2 regions of the Lederbergia graminis genome follow, and region 2 is predicted to be linked to the other one. Evidence: predicted binding sites of a transcription regulator. Region 2 holds the regulator's gene; the other holds the start of a gene.

What was found. Region 2 encodes LexA, which represses DNA repair genes until DNA is damaged. Its sites were predicted from a motif close to CGAACATATGTTCG; they were not measured.
Region 1: a site for LexA is predicted at 5,095-5,108, ahead of ACFPM4_RS00435 (Y-family DNA polymerase). Genes of this name have one in related genera too.

The regions. Positions count from the first base shown of each region.
Region 1 covers NZ_JBHSMC010000001.1:76,179-83,751, reverse strand. Annotated here, with positions in the region: gene ACFPM4_RS00470 (class D sortase) at 1-211, shown strand, start outside; gene ACFPM4_RS00465 (YqkE family protein) at 250-507, opposite strand; gene ACFPM4_RS00460 (5-bromo-4-chloroindolyl phosphate hydrolysis family protein) at 721-1,374, shown strand; gene ACFPM4_RS00455 (toxic anion resistance protein) at 1,371-2,537, shown strand; gene ACFPM4_RS00450 (iron-sulfur cluster biosynthesis family protein) at 2,756-3,082, opposite strand; gene ACFPM4_RS00445 (CDGSH iron-sulfur domain-containing protein) at 3,210-3,416, shown strand; gene ACFPM4_RS00440 (YolD-like family protein) at 3,461-3,796, opposite strand; gene ACFPM4_RS00435 (Y-family DNA polymerase) at 3,811-5,073, opposite strand; gene ACFPM4_RS00430 (SDR family NAD(P)-dependent oxidoreductase) at 5,212-6,018, opposite strand; gene proC (pyrroline-5-carboxylate reductase) at 6,270-7,082, shown strand; gene rnz (ribonuclease Z) at 7,179-7,573, opposite strand, start outside.
Region 2 covers NZ_JBHSMC010000001.1:520,402-527,974, forward strand. Annotated here, with positions in the region: gene sirA (sporulation inhibitor of replication protein SirA) at 1-125, opposite strand, end outside; gene tkt (transketolase) at 288-2,294, opposite strand; gene ACFPM4_RS02755 (DUF896 domain-containing protein) at 2,430-2,663, opposite strand; gene ACFPM4_RS02760 (YneB family resolvase-like protein) at 2,792-3,448, opposite strand; gene yneA (cell division suppressor protein YneA) at 3,467-3,781, opposite strand; gene lexA (transcriptional repressor LexA) at 3,943-4,566, shown strand; gene spoIIP (stage II sporulation protein P) at 4,622-5,722, opposite strand; gene ppc (phosphoenolpyruvate carboxylase) at 5,881-7,573, opposite strand, start outside.

The sequences.
Region 1 (7,573 bases), 440 kb from region 2:
TATTTTTCATGTAGAAATGCCTTATGGGGATTTTTATTATGAAATTATTGGTTCTCAAATCGTAGATGCTGATGATACAACTGTTATTCGCTCTACTGCTCCTGACGAAATCCTAACTGTATCAACTTGTTATCCGTTTTATTTTATTGGCGATGCTCCTGATCGCTATGTATTAACAGCAAAGAGAATTGAATCGCCTGAATCTATTTAAAAAGGCTTGGTTTCCACATGTGGAACCAAGCCTTTATATTATTTAAAATCTTTCCAGTTCAGTGATGTTTCGTTTAATAATTCCTCGAAAGATTTATTTTTTTCACGTTGTTTTCTTTCCTTTTGTAAACGTGCCTTTTCAGCCGCTTTTTTCGCTTCTTCTTGCTCGAGCAATTGTTTTTGAGTTTGTTTGAGTTTCTCTAACGTCTCTATATTTAGACCATCTTTTAAAGTGAGCGCATCTGAATCTTTTTTCTGCTTATTATGCTGTGGTTGTTTTTGTTTTCTTTTTGCCAATTTCATCCACCCCTTTTTCCTCTACTTCCTATCGTCTTACATTTTTTATTGTAAATCAATCTTTTCAACGTATGTTTTTATAGTTTTTTGTTTATCGCTTTCTATACTTTAAATAGCACAGTTAATTACTTATAATAGATATATAGGTGAAACTTTTCTTACCATCAGTCCGTAAATAATGTAAGGATAGTTTGGGATAGGAGTCGATGCATGTTGAGGTCTATTTATTCATTTTTTCTCGGTATGTTTACTGCCGGCGAAACATTTATTATTTGGTTAATTTTATTACTTGGTTTTGATTTGAATTTTCTTAATTCCTCTCTCCTTGCAATTGCAATCGGTGGAATTACTTTTTTCACAATTAAAACTGTGATAAATTATAAATTTTTGAAAAAGAATAAATTAACAAGAAAAGAATATGCCTATATTCAAAGAAATTTACAAGACGCAAAGAAAAAAATCAGTCGACTACAAAAAGCGTTCTTCTCTGTTAGAACAATGGGTGCGTTTAAGCAGCTATATGAATTGACAAAACTTTCGAAACGCATGTTTGGAATTATTAATAAAGATCCTCGTCGTTTTTATCGTGCAGAACGTTTTTTCTTCTATCATCTTGATTCTGTAGTAGAATTATCTGAACGTTATGCAATGCTTGCTGCACAACCTGTTAAAAATGAAAAAATGTATATTTCCTTAAAAGAAACGCAAAGCACCCTAGAGGATTTAAGCGAATCGATAAAAAAAGATATATACCATGTTTTATCTGCTGATATTGATGACTTAAACTTTGAATTAGATGTTGCTAAACATTCACTAAAAAAACTGGACTACAAGCCGCTTGATGATGAAAGGAGCACGAAAGAATGAGTGAAAATAATCAAACGAATTCCGTTTTAAAAACAGATAGCCTAGATGACTTACTTGCAAATCCATTTGGAGATGATGAGCTCGTACCACAGCCTGCCCCTAAGGTGGAGGCCAAACCTGCACGCTTAGTTGATACATTACCTGAGGAAAATCGAAAGCGAGCACTAGAACTTGCAAAACAAATTGATCCAGCTAATCATCAGGCCGTGATTGCTTACGGTACTCAAGCACAAGGCCAACTATTGAACTTCTCTACCCATATGTTGGATCACGTTCAAAATAAAGATATCGGTCCTATTGGGGATATTTTAAATGATTTAATGAGTAAGCTTCGCGATGTAAATCCGGATGAATTAACACCTGAGAAAAAGAATTTCTTTGCGAAGATGTTTGGAAGAATTTCTAACTCGATTCAAGAAATTATGTCTAAATACCAAAAAACTGGTGCGCAAATTGACCGAATAACAGTTAAATTAAATCAATCAAAACAAACGTTAGTTGATGATATTAAAACGTTAGAACAGTTGTATGAAAAAAATAAAGAGTACTTCCATGCCCTAAATATTTATATTGCTGCTGGTGAACTCAAAATAGAAGAGTTACGTACACAGTTAATTCCTGAATTAAAGAAAAAAGCAGAAGCATCTGGGGATCAAATGGCTTATCAAGAAGTAAATGATATGGTACAATTCGCGGATCGCCTAGAAAAACGTTTATATGATTTGAAATTAAGTAGACAAATTACGATACAAAGTGCACCGCAAATCCGAATGATTCAAAACACAAACCAAGCACTTGCGGAGAAAATTCAAACTTCCATTATGACAGCAATTCCACTTTGGAAAAATCAAATTGCAATTGCATTAACTTTAATCCGTCAACGTCAAGCTGTTGAAGCTCAAAAGCAAGTTTCGAAAACGACGAATGATTTATTGCTTAAAAATGCCGATATGTTAAAAACAAATACAATTGAAACTGCACGTGAAAACGAACGTGGACTTGTTGATATTGAAACATTGAAGAAAACACAGTCTAACCTAATTACAACATTAGAAGAAACAATTAAAATCCAACAAGAAGGTCGTGCAAAACGTGCACAAGCAGAACAAGAACTTGTCACTATGGAAAACGAGCTGAAAGAAAAGCTGCTAAAATTAACATAACAATAGTAAAGAAGATGGGACAAAACCATTTGAAAACTAGACGTAATTAGGACAATGTATAGTGTAACTATACGCTTTGGAAATACACTTCGCTGATTAGTTTATATTCGTATAGTGGACCCCTTCTCGAACGCAGAATAAAACCGAACTATCTTTGATTCAAACGATAGTTCGGTTTTTAATTTCATCTATTTTCTTTTGTCCCAGTCTCACTGTTGTTATTGAATCGTGCAACTCATTCTGCCATTTAATATTTCTCCTGGGCTCACTAAGCGGAATAATCCTGTTTGTACGGAATAATCTAGCTTTAATTCATCTGCAAAGAAAATTTCCTTTGATTTTTCTATATAAACATCCATGGCATTTGTTTTTAAGGCAATATCCTCTTGATCTAATGACTGCTGCTTCATTAATTGTAGTGTTGGTACTCCACTTACTGCACAACCACAGCCATCTGTTTCATATTTTAATTTTACCACAAAATCTTGATTCTGCTTTTTTGCTTCGATTTGGTTTACAGCTTCGTCTGTAATCGTTAGTTTCATCAAAATGCACCATCCTTTCTCCCTTTTATTTTACCATATTACCCTCACTCTCATATATAAGGTTGCATTTCTTTGCTTTACCTTCTAGTATTTTAATTACAAGAATATATAAGGGGTGTGTTTAGTTATGGATAAAGTACAAATTAAAGTGAATGACAATGGCTCTTATCGAATTACCGGTAATGTAGAATTAATAGATGGAGAAGGAAATGTTATCCCTACGAAACAAACATTTTCATTATGTCGCTGTGGTCTATCCAAGCGCAAACCTTTTTGCGATGGATCTCATAAAGGTGTATTTGAATCATCTGTAAGAGCAGAAGAAATTGACTAAATTTCTTGTAAAAAGCCCGCAGTCATTTATGATTGCGGGTTTGTTCATTCATCTATCATATCGATTTGATCAATAGTCTCTACATTAATCCATTGCTTTTGCTCTTCTTCATCCAGTAGGCATAACTGCTGTTTTAAAGGGTTGTAAGAAATAATCCTCCCTTTTATTTGATCATACTGAGCAACGTTAAAATACGTAATAATCACTTGCGTACAATCCTTCATTGCCTCTTCCGCTCTCTCATTTAGTATCTCTAATTTCTGTTCATCTAACTGTTTGGCTTGCTCTTGTAAATCTTCCTCTGCCCAACTCCGCAGCATTTTTACATGTTCTGGAAGCATCAGTGAATTCCATTTTATTCGCCCCCTGTCACGAATCATACGCTCCCCTCCTTCTATGCTTTATGCCCACCAACAAGAGCTGCTCTTCTCCGTGTTGTTCCACCTTCTGTATAAGAGATAGCTCTCAATAGAGACGTTGCTCCATGCCGGCGACGAATTTGATCAACGACATATCCAAGTTCCTTTTCGCGCACCTTGTTTGGCTTAAATAAATCTAATTGCATGTGCTGATCATCTGTAATCTTAGCTAATGTTATAGATATTTGTCGCACTATCTTTCCAGTGTAATGTGTTTCGAAAAGTTTACAGCAGACCCGATAAATATCCATTGTTGTATTTGTCGGCTCCTCCATCGTGTAGGAACGCAGAAAACCACCGCTAAATTCCTTTTCACTATAACCAATGCCGAGACTGACTGTTCTCCCCGCCTTACGAGATTCTCGCGCTCTTCTTGCAACCTCCTCACACATTTCTAATATGACCGTCATGATTTCTTCTTTTTTCTCATAATCACGTAGTAAAATTTGGCTTTTTCCAAAACTAATTTGACCTTCCATAATCGGTGCACCTAATTCGGAAAGATCCACTCCCCATGCGTGATGGTAAAGTTGATTCCCCATTACCCCAAACTTCTTTTCAAGCAAATTTAAATCACTCTGTGCAAGTTGACCTACTGAAAAAATCCCCATATTATTTAATGTTTTTTCAACACGCCGACCTATCCCCCACATTTCTCTTAATGGGGTTACTGGCCAAAGTTTATCCGGTACATCCTCATATGTCCATTCTATAATCCCATTTTTCTTTGCCTCTAAATCAAGAGCAAGTTTTGACATTAACATATTAGGACCAATACCAATGGAACAAGTCAATTGAAATTCACGCAGTAAATCATCTTTGATTTTTTCGGCGACTGTTCTAGCATCGCCCCAAAGAGCACTCGTTCCATCAACTTTAATAAAACTTTCATCGACACTATAGACATGAATTGCTTCCTTTGGAACATAGCGATGAAGAAGCCGGATAATTTCCGTAGATATTCGTAAATACAGACTCATTCGTGCTTCCACGAGTTTAATTCGTTTATCATTTGGAATTTCAAATAATCTTGATCCAGTTTTGATACCGAAGTCTTTCTTCATACGTGGAGATGCAGCAAGGACAATACTTCCAGGCTGGCTTAAATTACCGACTACAGCAAGATGACATTGTAATGGATCGAGTCCTTGCATTACAGCTGAACAGCTCGCATAAAAGCTTTTCATATCAATACAAAGTATTTTATGACGTGGTAGCATATTATACTCTACAGCCATTTTCCTCGTCTCCTTTAACAACGAACATTTGTTCTAATTATACGCCGATTATAGAGAATTATTCAATGGAATTTATTCCCTAAAACAATAAAAACCCGCTTCCGTAGAAGAGAGTTTTTTGTTTTAACTTATATACATTTATTTTTTGAAAAAGGCCTTTTTACCAAGTCGTTCTACAATACTTGGCATCATTGTATGCAGAGTAGCAATACTATTCATCCAACGCGGCAAATTGATTTCGCGTTTGTTTGAAAGCATCACTCGCACAATTTTTTCTGCAACCTTTTCTGGTTCTAGAAGTAAACGTCCAACATTTTCAAGATAAGAACCACCTGGATCTGCCGTTTGGAAAAAACCCGTTCGAATTGGCCCAGGATTAACTGCTGTTACATACACACCAACTTGCGACATTTCCATTCTTAATGCATTCGTATAACCTAAAACAGCATGTTTAGTTGCTGCATATACACTTGACTTCGGAGTCGCAATTTTACCCGCCTGAGACGCAATATTGATAATATGGCCATACTGCTGTTTTGACATCGATGGTATCACTTGCTGTGTACAAGTGATTAAGCCAACAGCATTAACAGAAAACATCGCCTCAACATCCGCTGAATCAGTGTTTTTTGCCTCTGCAAATATCCCAAAACCAGCATTGTTCACAAGTACATCAATCGTCCCTGCTTGTTTCATTATTTTTAGAAAAACTTGTTTGACTTGCTCTCCCTGAGAAACATCTAATGCAAAAGCCGTACATTTTACAGCATATTGTTGATGAACAGTTGCAACTATTTTATCTAACTTCCTTTTATTACGAGCAAGCAAAAAAAGATTAGCCCCGTTTTTGGCGCATAAATATGCTAGTTGTTCACCTAATCCTCCAGACGCTCCAGTAATCACTATATTCTTTCCGCGAATCCTATTATTTAATATGCTTGCCATACCATTCAAACTTCCTTTATGAAAAAATTCACTTAATTATACATGCCATGATTAAATCTCCAATTTGCTAGTGACTTCTTATCATTTTCCTATAACTACGGTGGAGGTTCAGCATTAATCTCCGCCTATGGACAGGAACTAACATTATTCTACTATACTAACAGATTATTGAGAAAATATCTTGACAATTATTGTTATAATAAGCATAATCATATAAATCTAAAGATTATTAATATTAAGGGGGGATCGCGATGAAAATAGCATTTGTAGGTGCCGGTTCAATGGCAGAGGCAATCATCGCAGGTATGCTTTCAAACAATATCTGCCCATCTGAAAATATATATGTCACAAATCGCCATAACGAAGAAAAGATGACGAAACTAAGACAAAAATATGGGATTTCCTCAACATATGATATGAAAGAATTACTGAAAGATACTTCGATCATCATACTAGCAGTAAAACCAAAGGATGCTAATGAAGTACTCGAAAAGATACGTACATATATACGAAATGATGTATTAATCGTTTCTGTTATGGCAGGAATATCAATAGAACAGATGAAAGATAAGTTAGGGATGGATTGTGCAATAGCTAGAGCAATGCCGAATACCTCTGCTAGTGTAGGGCTTTCTGCAACTGCCCTTGTCTTTAATAATATCGTTACGGAGGAACAAAGAAGCGTTGCGACTGATATTTTTTCAAGTATCGGCATGACAACCATTGTAGAAGAGCATCAACTTGATATCGTAACAGGTTTATCAGGAAGTGGACCAGCTTATATCTATTATATTGTAGAGGCGATGGAACAAGCAGCTATTGAAAATGGTTTAGATAAATCAGTTGCTAAAGCATTAATTATCCAAACATTGTCTGGAGCAGCAGAAATGCTTAAATCATCTGGAAAAGAACCAGCTAAATTAAGAGAAAATGTTACAAGTCCTGGAGGAACCACTGAAGCAGGCCTCCACGTATTAGATGAACTAGGAGTTGGCCAAGCTTTTATAAAATGTATAGAAGCCGCAACGAATAAGTCCAGACACTTAGGACATTCGAAAATATAAAAAAAAGCAGGTAAGCTACTACACCTACCTGCATGAGATTGATATAATATAAAACAGTCTAAAAGAAAATAGGAATCGAAGTGAAATTAGCAGTTATCATTTACTTCCAACGGGAACAGCTAATTCAAAAAAATCCGAAGCTATTACCGTATTTGGAAAGATACCTTTTGCTTCTTCAAGCAATTGCTTTGACTGCTCTTTCAAATATCGTGAACTAATATGATTTAAACATAACATCTTAACTCCTGCTTCCTTTGCGAGCTGAGCAGCTTGTGTAGTAGTGGAATGAAAATATTCAGTAGCCATACCTTCACTTCCTGCAGCAAAAGTTGCCTCGTGCACTAATAAATCTGCACTGTCTGCGAGTTTAAGAGCATTTGTACATGGTCGCGTATCACCCAGAATGGTGATAATACGCCCTTTTTGGTCCGGTCCTAGGTAATCATGGCCAGCAATGGTCCTACCATCATCTAAGGTAATAATTTCACCGT
Region 2 (7,573 bases):
ACAGTTTGTAATGCCCCTTTTTCTTTTGACTGAGCAATAAAAAGTTCTACAAATTTATTTTCTCGACCATAAAAGTATTCAGCAAATTCATCTTCTATTAAATAAATAAGATAGACTCTCATCATAGATTATCACTCCTCTGTCATCTTTACTATCATTGTAGACGAGGTTCGTTGAAAATAATGTCTAATAGTGTACTTATTGATAATTATTCTTTAAAAATGTTTTATTTCCTGCAAAAAAACAAAAAAAAGAGAGGAAAATATCCTCTCTTCATGTTTATATTATTATTTTTGAACTAATGTAGTAACTTTCTCTACTACATTACTTACGGAGAATCCATATTCAGGTAAAATAACTTTTTCTGGAGCAGATGCACCAAAACGATCAATAGCAATAACATCGCCTTCATCGCCAATGTATTTATGCCAGCCAAAAGAAGCTCCCATTTCAATAGCTAGACGTTTTTTCACAGTTGGTGAAAGTACAGAATCCTTGTACTCTTTTGATTGTGCATCAAAGCGATCCCAAGATGGCATACTTACAACGGATACATTAATCCCTTTGCTTGCAAGCTCTTTTTGCGCTTCAACAGCTAGGCTAACTTCAGAACCAGTTGCTAGTAACAGTGCATCTACATTGTTTCCAGATGCAGGTGATACAATATATGCTCCTTTTTCTACACCTTCATATGCTTTTTCAGCAGTTCCTGGTAAGGTAGGTAGATTTTGACGTGTTAATACAAGAGCAGTTGGTTTATTTTTTGATTGAACTGCTAGACGCCATGCTGCTGCTGTTTCGTTCGCATCACCTGGTCGGATAATGGAAAGTCCTGGCATAGCACGTAGAGATGCAAGTTGCTCTACAGGTTCATGTGTTGGACCATCTTCCCCTACTGCAATACTATCATGTGTAAATACGTATGTTACTGGTAATCCCATTAGTGCAGCAAGACGGATTGCAGGACGTAAATAATCAGAGAATACGAAGAAAGTACCTCCAAATACTTTAACTCCACCATGCAATGCCATACCATTCATCGCAGCACCCATACCAAATTCTCTTACACCAAACCAAATATTTCTTCCAGCATAGTTTTCTGCACTAAAATCTGATTCGCCATTAATTGCAGTTTTATTTGATCCTGCAAGGTCAGCAGCTCCACCTATTAACGATGGAAGATTTTTACTAATTGCATTTAAAACTTCACCACTTGAAGCTCTTGTTGCTAAGCTCTTGCCTTCCTCGTAAACAGGAACAGCTTGATCCCAACCTTCTGGTAGTTCACCAGAAACGGCAACTTCAAATTGTGCTGCTAGTTCAGGATTTTCTTTCTTGTAATTTTCAAAAAGTTGATCCCATTCATTTTCTTTTGCTTTTCCGTGTTGAACAACTTTATTTTCAAAAATTTCATATACCTCAGAAGGTACATGGAAATCTTCTTCAAATGTCCATTTATAATATTCTTTTGTAAGCTTCATTTCATCTTCACCAAGTGGTGCACCATGAACATCAGCTTTACCTGACTTGTTTGGAGAACCATAACCAATTACAGTTTTTACTTCAATCATTGTTGGTTTAGATGTTTCCGCTTTCGCAGATTCAATTGCTTTAGCAATTTCTTCAAAGTTATTTCCATCTTCGACACGGATATAATGCCATCCATATGATTTAAAACGATCAGCAACACTTTCAGAGAATGATTTATCTAGTTCTCCATCAAGTGTAATGTCATTAGAATCATATAGTACAACTAGTTTACCTAATTGTAGGTGCCCTGCTAATGAAGCTGCTTCTGAAGCAACACCTTCCATTAAGTCGCCATCTCCACATAGAGCATATGTATAATGGTCTACTAAGTTATAGCCATCTTTATTGTAAACAGATGCTAAATGACGTTCAGCCATTGCCATCCCAACAGCCATCCCAATACCTTGTCCTAATGGACCAGTTGTCGCCTCAACACCAGGTGTATGGCCATACTCAGGATGTCCAGGAGTTTTACTTCCCCATTGACGGAAGTTTTTAATCTCTTCCATGTCTAAACCATAACCAGATAAATGAAGCAAGCTATATAGTAGCATTGATCCATGACCAGCAGAAAGAACAAATCTATCACGGTTAAACCAATTTGGGTTTTTTGGATTATGGTTCATAAAACGAGTCCATAATGTGTATGCCATTGGTGCAGCACCCATTGGTAAACCAGGATGTCCTGAATTAGCCTTTTCAATTGCATCAATTGAAAGAGTTCTAATTGTGTTTACAGCTAATTGATCAGTTTCATTAAACATAACAACAACAACCTTTCTATAGTTTCCTCATTACTATCATAAGGATATTTTGTCGATTAGACAACTATTTTCCGTATTGAAAATGAAAAAAGTTAGAAAATATATAATTTTGTTTAACATTTATTCATAATTTAATTAATGAAGTTTCTTTTTAGCTTGAATATCTTTAACTTTCTGAGGTGTTACGTCTTCCCCAGTCTCATCAAAAATACGGACATTTTCTATTGTTTGCTTCATTGAAGACCGAAATGTCTGTAAATATTCCCCTCTTAATTTGGATTGTTCCTTCGCCTCCTCTTTTGTAAGGCTACCTTCTTTTGCCTTTTTTGCTAATTCATTTATTCTTTGTAATTTTTCTTTAGATAGCATAGAAAGACTCCTTTAACGTTATTGCCTAACTGTTAGTTGGCACAAAAATATGGTACTAAAAAAAAGCACAGATCACAACTGATCTGAACTTTACATAGAATTGGGATATTTTTCAACCCCATATATCATTAAGCTTTCAAATTACTATTGTTTAAATATTCTTGAAAACGTCTATGGACAGTAGCTTTTGAAACATCATACCCAAAACCTCTTAAAGTTGCAGCTATGTCAGCAAATGTCAAGTTATTATTTCTTAATCTAACGATTTCTTCGATTGGTATGTCTTTTCGTTCGCGACCATCTAGATTACCTCTATTTTTTAAATTTCTTTCAGGTCTATAGCCTTTCTCAACAGCCCTTTTCATGCCACGTTGAATCTTTAAATTATGGAGTTTCCTTTGGTATTCTTCTACCATGCTAACTATATTAAGGACCATGGAATCTGCTTCTGAAATGATTAACTCACCATTTTGCGAATAATTATAAACTTGTATATCTTCTTTCATTAAGCAATGGAGTAGCGCAATCTTAGCATTGCCTCTTCCTAATCTAGTTTCGTCCTGAATCAGTACTCCCTGTATTTGAGGATCTACTTTTATCTTCTCTAACATCGTAAATACACCTGGGCGATCTAATTCATATCCACTGGCCTTATCTTTTATTATACTATCAATAGAAAAATTCCATTTATGAGCTGCAGCTATTAATTCTGACTCTTGTCTTTCAAGTGATGTTTCTTGAACATCTTTATTCGTACTCACGCGACAATAAATAATTACTTTCATTTATTATTTCACCTTCATTTATTCATAAGCAATCTGAAATTCGTCATTATTATCAATTTGTAAACCAGGAATTGTTATTATATCACCAGTTTTAATAGACTTGTTATATATTTTATTCTCTTTTTCTATTAATTGTACTACTTCATTTGTTGACATCCCTAATGAATCTGCATAGTTTTCAGCGATGGACCAAATAGAATCACCTTGCTCTACTTTTATACTAACATTCGTATTTTCCTTTTGTTCTGAACTAAATAGAATAAATAAGCCCATTAGAAAAGAAATGATAAAGAATAGGATAATATATGAGTTTTTTTTCAATAAAGTAATCATAAAATAACCTCTTTCGAATATTTGTTCGTATTTTCGTTAATTTGATTATAATGCGAACGTAGGTTTGTGTCAACAGAGAATTCGAACTTATGTTTGTGTATTATTAACTAGTCTGATATAATGTGTTTAAATGAATGTCATTCAAGGGAGAGTGAAATAGATTGATTAAACTATCGAAAAGACAGCAAGATATTCTTGATTTTATAAAACAAGAAGTAAAATCAAAGGGATATCCACCTTCTGTCCGTGAAATCGGAGAAGCTGTTGGACTTGCTTCTAGTTCCACTGTTCACGGGCATTTGGCTAGGTTGGAAAGTAAAGGACTTATTCGAAGAGACCCAACAAAGCCGAGAGCAATTGAAGTATTACAGCTGGAAGAAGACAATATCCCAAAACAAAACACTGTGAATGTACCGTTAGTCGGAAAAGTTACAGCTGGTTTACCTATATCTGCTATTGAAAATATTGAGGAATACTTCCCTCTTCCAGAACAGCTTGTACCTACGGATGAGCAAGTTTTTATGTTAGAAATCGTAGGTGAGAGTATGATTGAAGCTGGTATTCTAGATGGAGATTATGTCATTGTACGTCAACAACATACTGCCAATAATGGTGAAATTGTAGTTGCAATGACGGACGAGGATGAAGCAACTGTTAAGCGATTCTTTAAAGAAAAAGACTATTTCCGCCTACAACCGGAAAATGCTAATATGGAACCGATTATTTTACGAGAAGTTTCTATTTTAGGAAAAGTAATTGGACTATATCGTAATGTAATTCATTAAAGATAAAAATAGAGCCTTCATCATTCATGTTCGTATTTGATAAGGCTCCTTTTTATTATTTACTCACTTCTACAGCTTCTCCCCAATAATACTCACTTATGACGTCAGCTAATGCGTCTACAGTACGATTTAACTCCTCTTGTGTATTATCAATACCTCCTATTTCAATTAACATTGAACCCTCACTTAAATCTTGATTGTAAATTCCGTTATTACCATTCTTTCTTTCTTTTTCAAAAACACCTCTAGATAAACCAGAATACTTCTTTTCTAGTAACTTATGAAGTTTATCAGCTAAATCTAAGTTTTCTTTAAAGTTTGCATGTCCTGTTCCTACTACAAATAAAACACTTGCATAATCTTTTCCTTTAATATTTTTGGTTGTAACGCTTTTTCTAGCAGAATCACGATGAAGATCAAAAACTAAATCTATATCCTTATTTTGCTTTGTTGCTTCTACGACCATTTCACGTGATACGGTATAAGATTGTCCAAAACTCATTCCTCTTTTCACTAATTCTTTTTGAACACTTGATGTTTCTACTAATGTCTTAATACCTCGTTCCTCTAACTTTTTACCAAGTCGCTTTCCAAATTGGGTAATGTTTTTGTCCTTGCTATATGCTAGATTTGGTTTGTTCGTATCTGCCCCTTTTAACATAGGAAAATACGATTCTGTATCATGCGAATGATATATATAAACCTTATAATCTTTTGTTTCTTGTTTTTTATCATCTACTTTTTCATCATCATCCTTATTATCGATATCATCACCCCAAATATCTAAATCTTTTGGCGGTGGTGATTCGATTGGTAGATTTGTAAAATCTGTACCTTCACCAGCAATAAGGATTTTTGGTGTAGCTGCATCTAAACCAGGGATTTCGCTTATTAAATACGTTTTTAAATCTACTAAATTAATATTAGTGAATAATCTCAATGCATTTTTACTTAATGAACTATCCATTTTATTTGGAATGATTGGTTCTAGGGATCGGTTTTCCATCGACATCATATAAAGGAGAGAATCAGTCCTTGAGATATCATTACCTAAAAAAGAGAAGAAGCTTATTCTCACACTGGAAACAGCGATGATAGCAACAAGGCAAAATATACTTATGATTAATAGAGAAGATCGGGCAGCAATTTTTATCATCGTCTTCATTCCTTACATTAATTGTGATTTATACTTATTTATATGAACAAATTAATAGACTATGATTAAAAATTGATAAAGGAGTATAAAGAGGAATATATTGAACAAAAAAACACCCTTGTGAATATCGAAAGTCACAAGAGTGTTTTTTATTTACATCAACCAGTATTTACAAGACCAGCGGCTACGCCATTAATTGTAAGTAATACTTCCGTGACGAGATCTTCCGATGGCTGATCAGTTTCACGAAGTTTCTTAATTAAATCTACTTGTAAGAAATTCAAAGGATCTACATAAGGATTCCTTCTATAAACAGATTCTTGGATATTCGGAGTGTGATCAAGCAATTCTGAATTTCCAGTAATCTTTAATAACATATTTCGAGTACGATTATATTCGTCCGAAATGGTATTGAATATTCTTTGAGCTATATTTTGATCTTCAACTAATGTTAAATATTCCTTAGCTGTCGCAATGTCTGCCTTCATTAATGCCATTTGCAGGTTATTAATAGTGGATCGGAAGAATGGCCATTTTTTATACATCGCTTGTAGCAATTCTAAATTGGATGGATCCTGATTAATAAAGGATTCGATTCCTGTTCCAGCAGCAAACCATGCAGGCACCATTTGTCTAGATTGCGTCCATGCAAACACCCATGGAATTGCGCGCAAATCCTCAAAACGTTGACTATTTTTCCTACTCATTGGTCTAGACCCAATATTTAACGCACCAATTTCATTCAAAGGAGTTGCTTGGTTAAAATACGTTAAGAAATCTTGATCCTCAAAAACGAGGGACTGATATTTTCTTAATGCATACTTGGAGATTTCCTCCATTGCATCTTCCCATTCTTTTTCACGTAAATTTACTAGCTCGGAGGATCTAGAGCGTGCACATGCCTCTAATAAAGCAGATGCAGCCTGTTCTAAATTACGATAAGCAATATCTTCTAGTAAATAACGGGAAGATAAAACCTCTCCTTGCTCTGTAATCTTCACACCATCGCCCAATGTTTCTACTGGTTGGGAAAGAATACTTGTATTTAAGGAACCACCACCACGACCAAGTGATCCACCACGACCATGGAAAAATTTCAATCTAATATTATGTTCACGTGCCATGTTATGGATTTCTTGTTGTGCTTTAAATAGTTTCCAGTTAGCTGTTAGTGTACCACCGTCTTTACTTCCATCAGAATATCCAAGCATAATCTCTTGATGGTTTCCTCGTTTTTCAAGGTGGTTTCGATAAGCTTTCATTTCAAAAAGCTGTTTCATAATCTTTGGTCCAGCAATTAAATCATCAATCGTTTCTAGTAATGGAGCAATATGAAGATCACTTTCCACTGTTCCATCGGCATGAAGACGGTAAATTCCAGCTTCTTTAGCAAGTACTAGAACTTCTAATAAATCACTTGGTGCCTGAGTCATACTTATTAAATAAACTTCAATGGATCGCTTACCAAATTCTTTATGTGCATTTCTTATCATTTTAAATACTTTAATAACTTCTTCTGTTTCTTTTGTGTACCCGCCCTCAAATAATAACAATGGTCGAGGGTCTGTTAACACATTTTGTAGAGTTGCTTGTTTTTCAGCTTCGGACATAGCAGAATAATTATCCGCAATTCCAACAGCTCTCAACATTTCATTTACTGCAGCCTCATGCTCTCCGCTATGATTTCGTATATCTAATGTTGCTAAATGAAAACCAAACAATTCTACTTGTCTAATTAATCTACGGATTGCTTTTAACCTATGATTAAGTGGCTGATGCATTTCTGCGCTATTTTTTACTTGTAATAAATCATTTAGAAATTCTTCAGCGGTACGATAGCCAACATTTGAT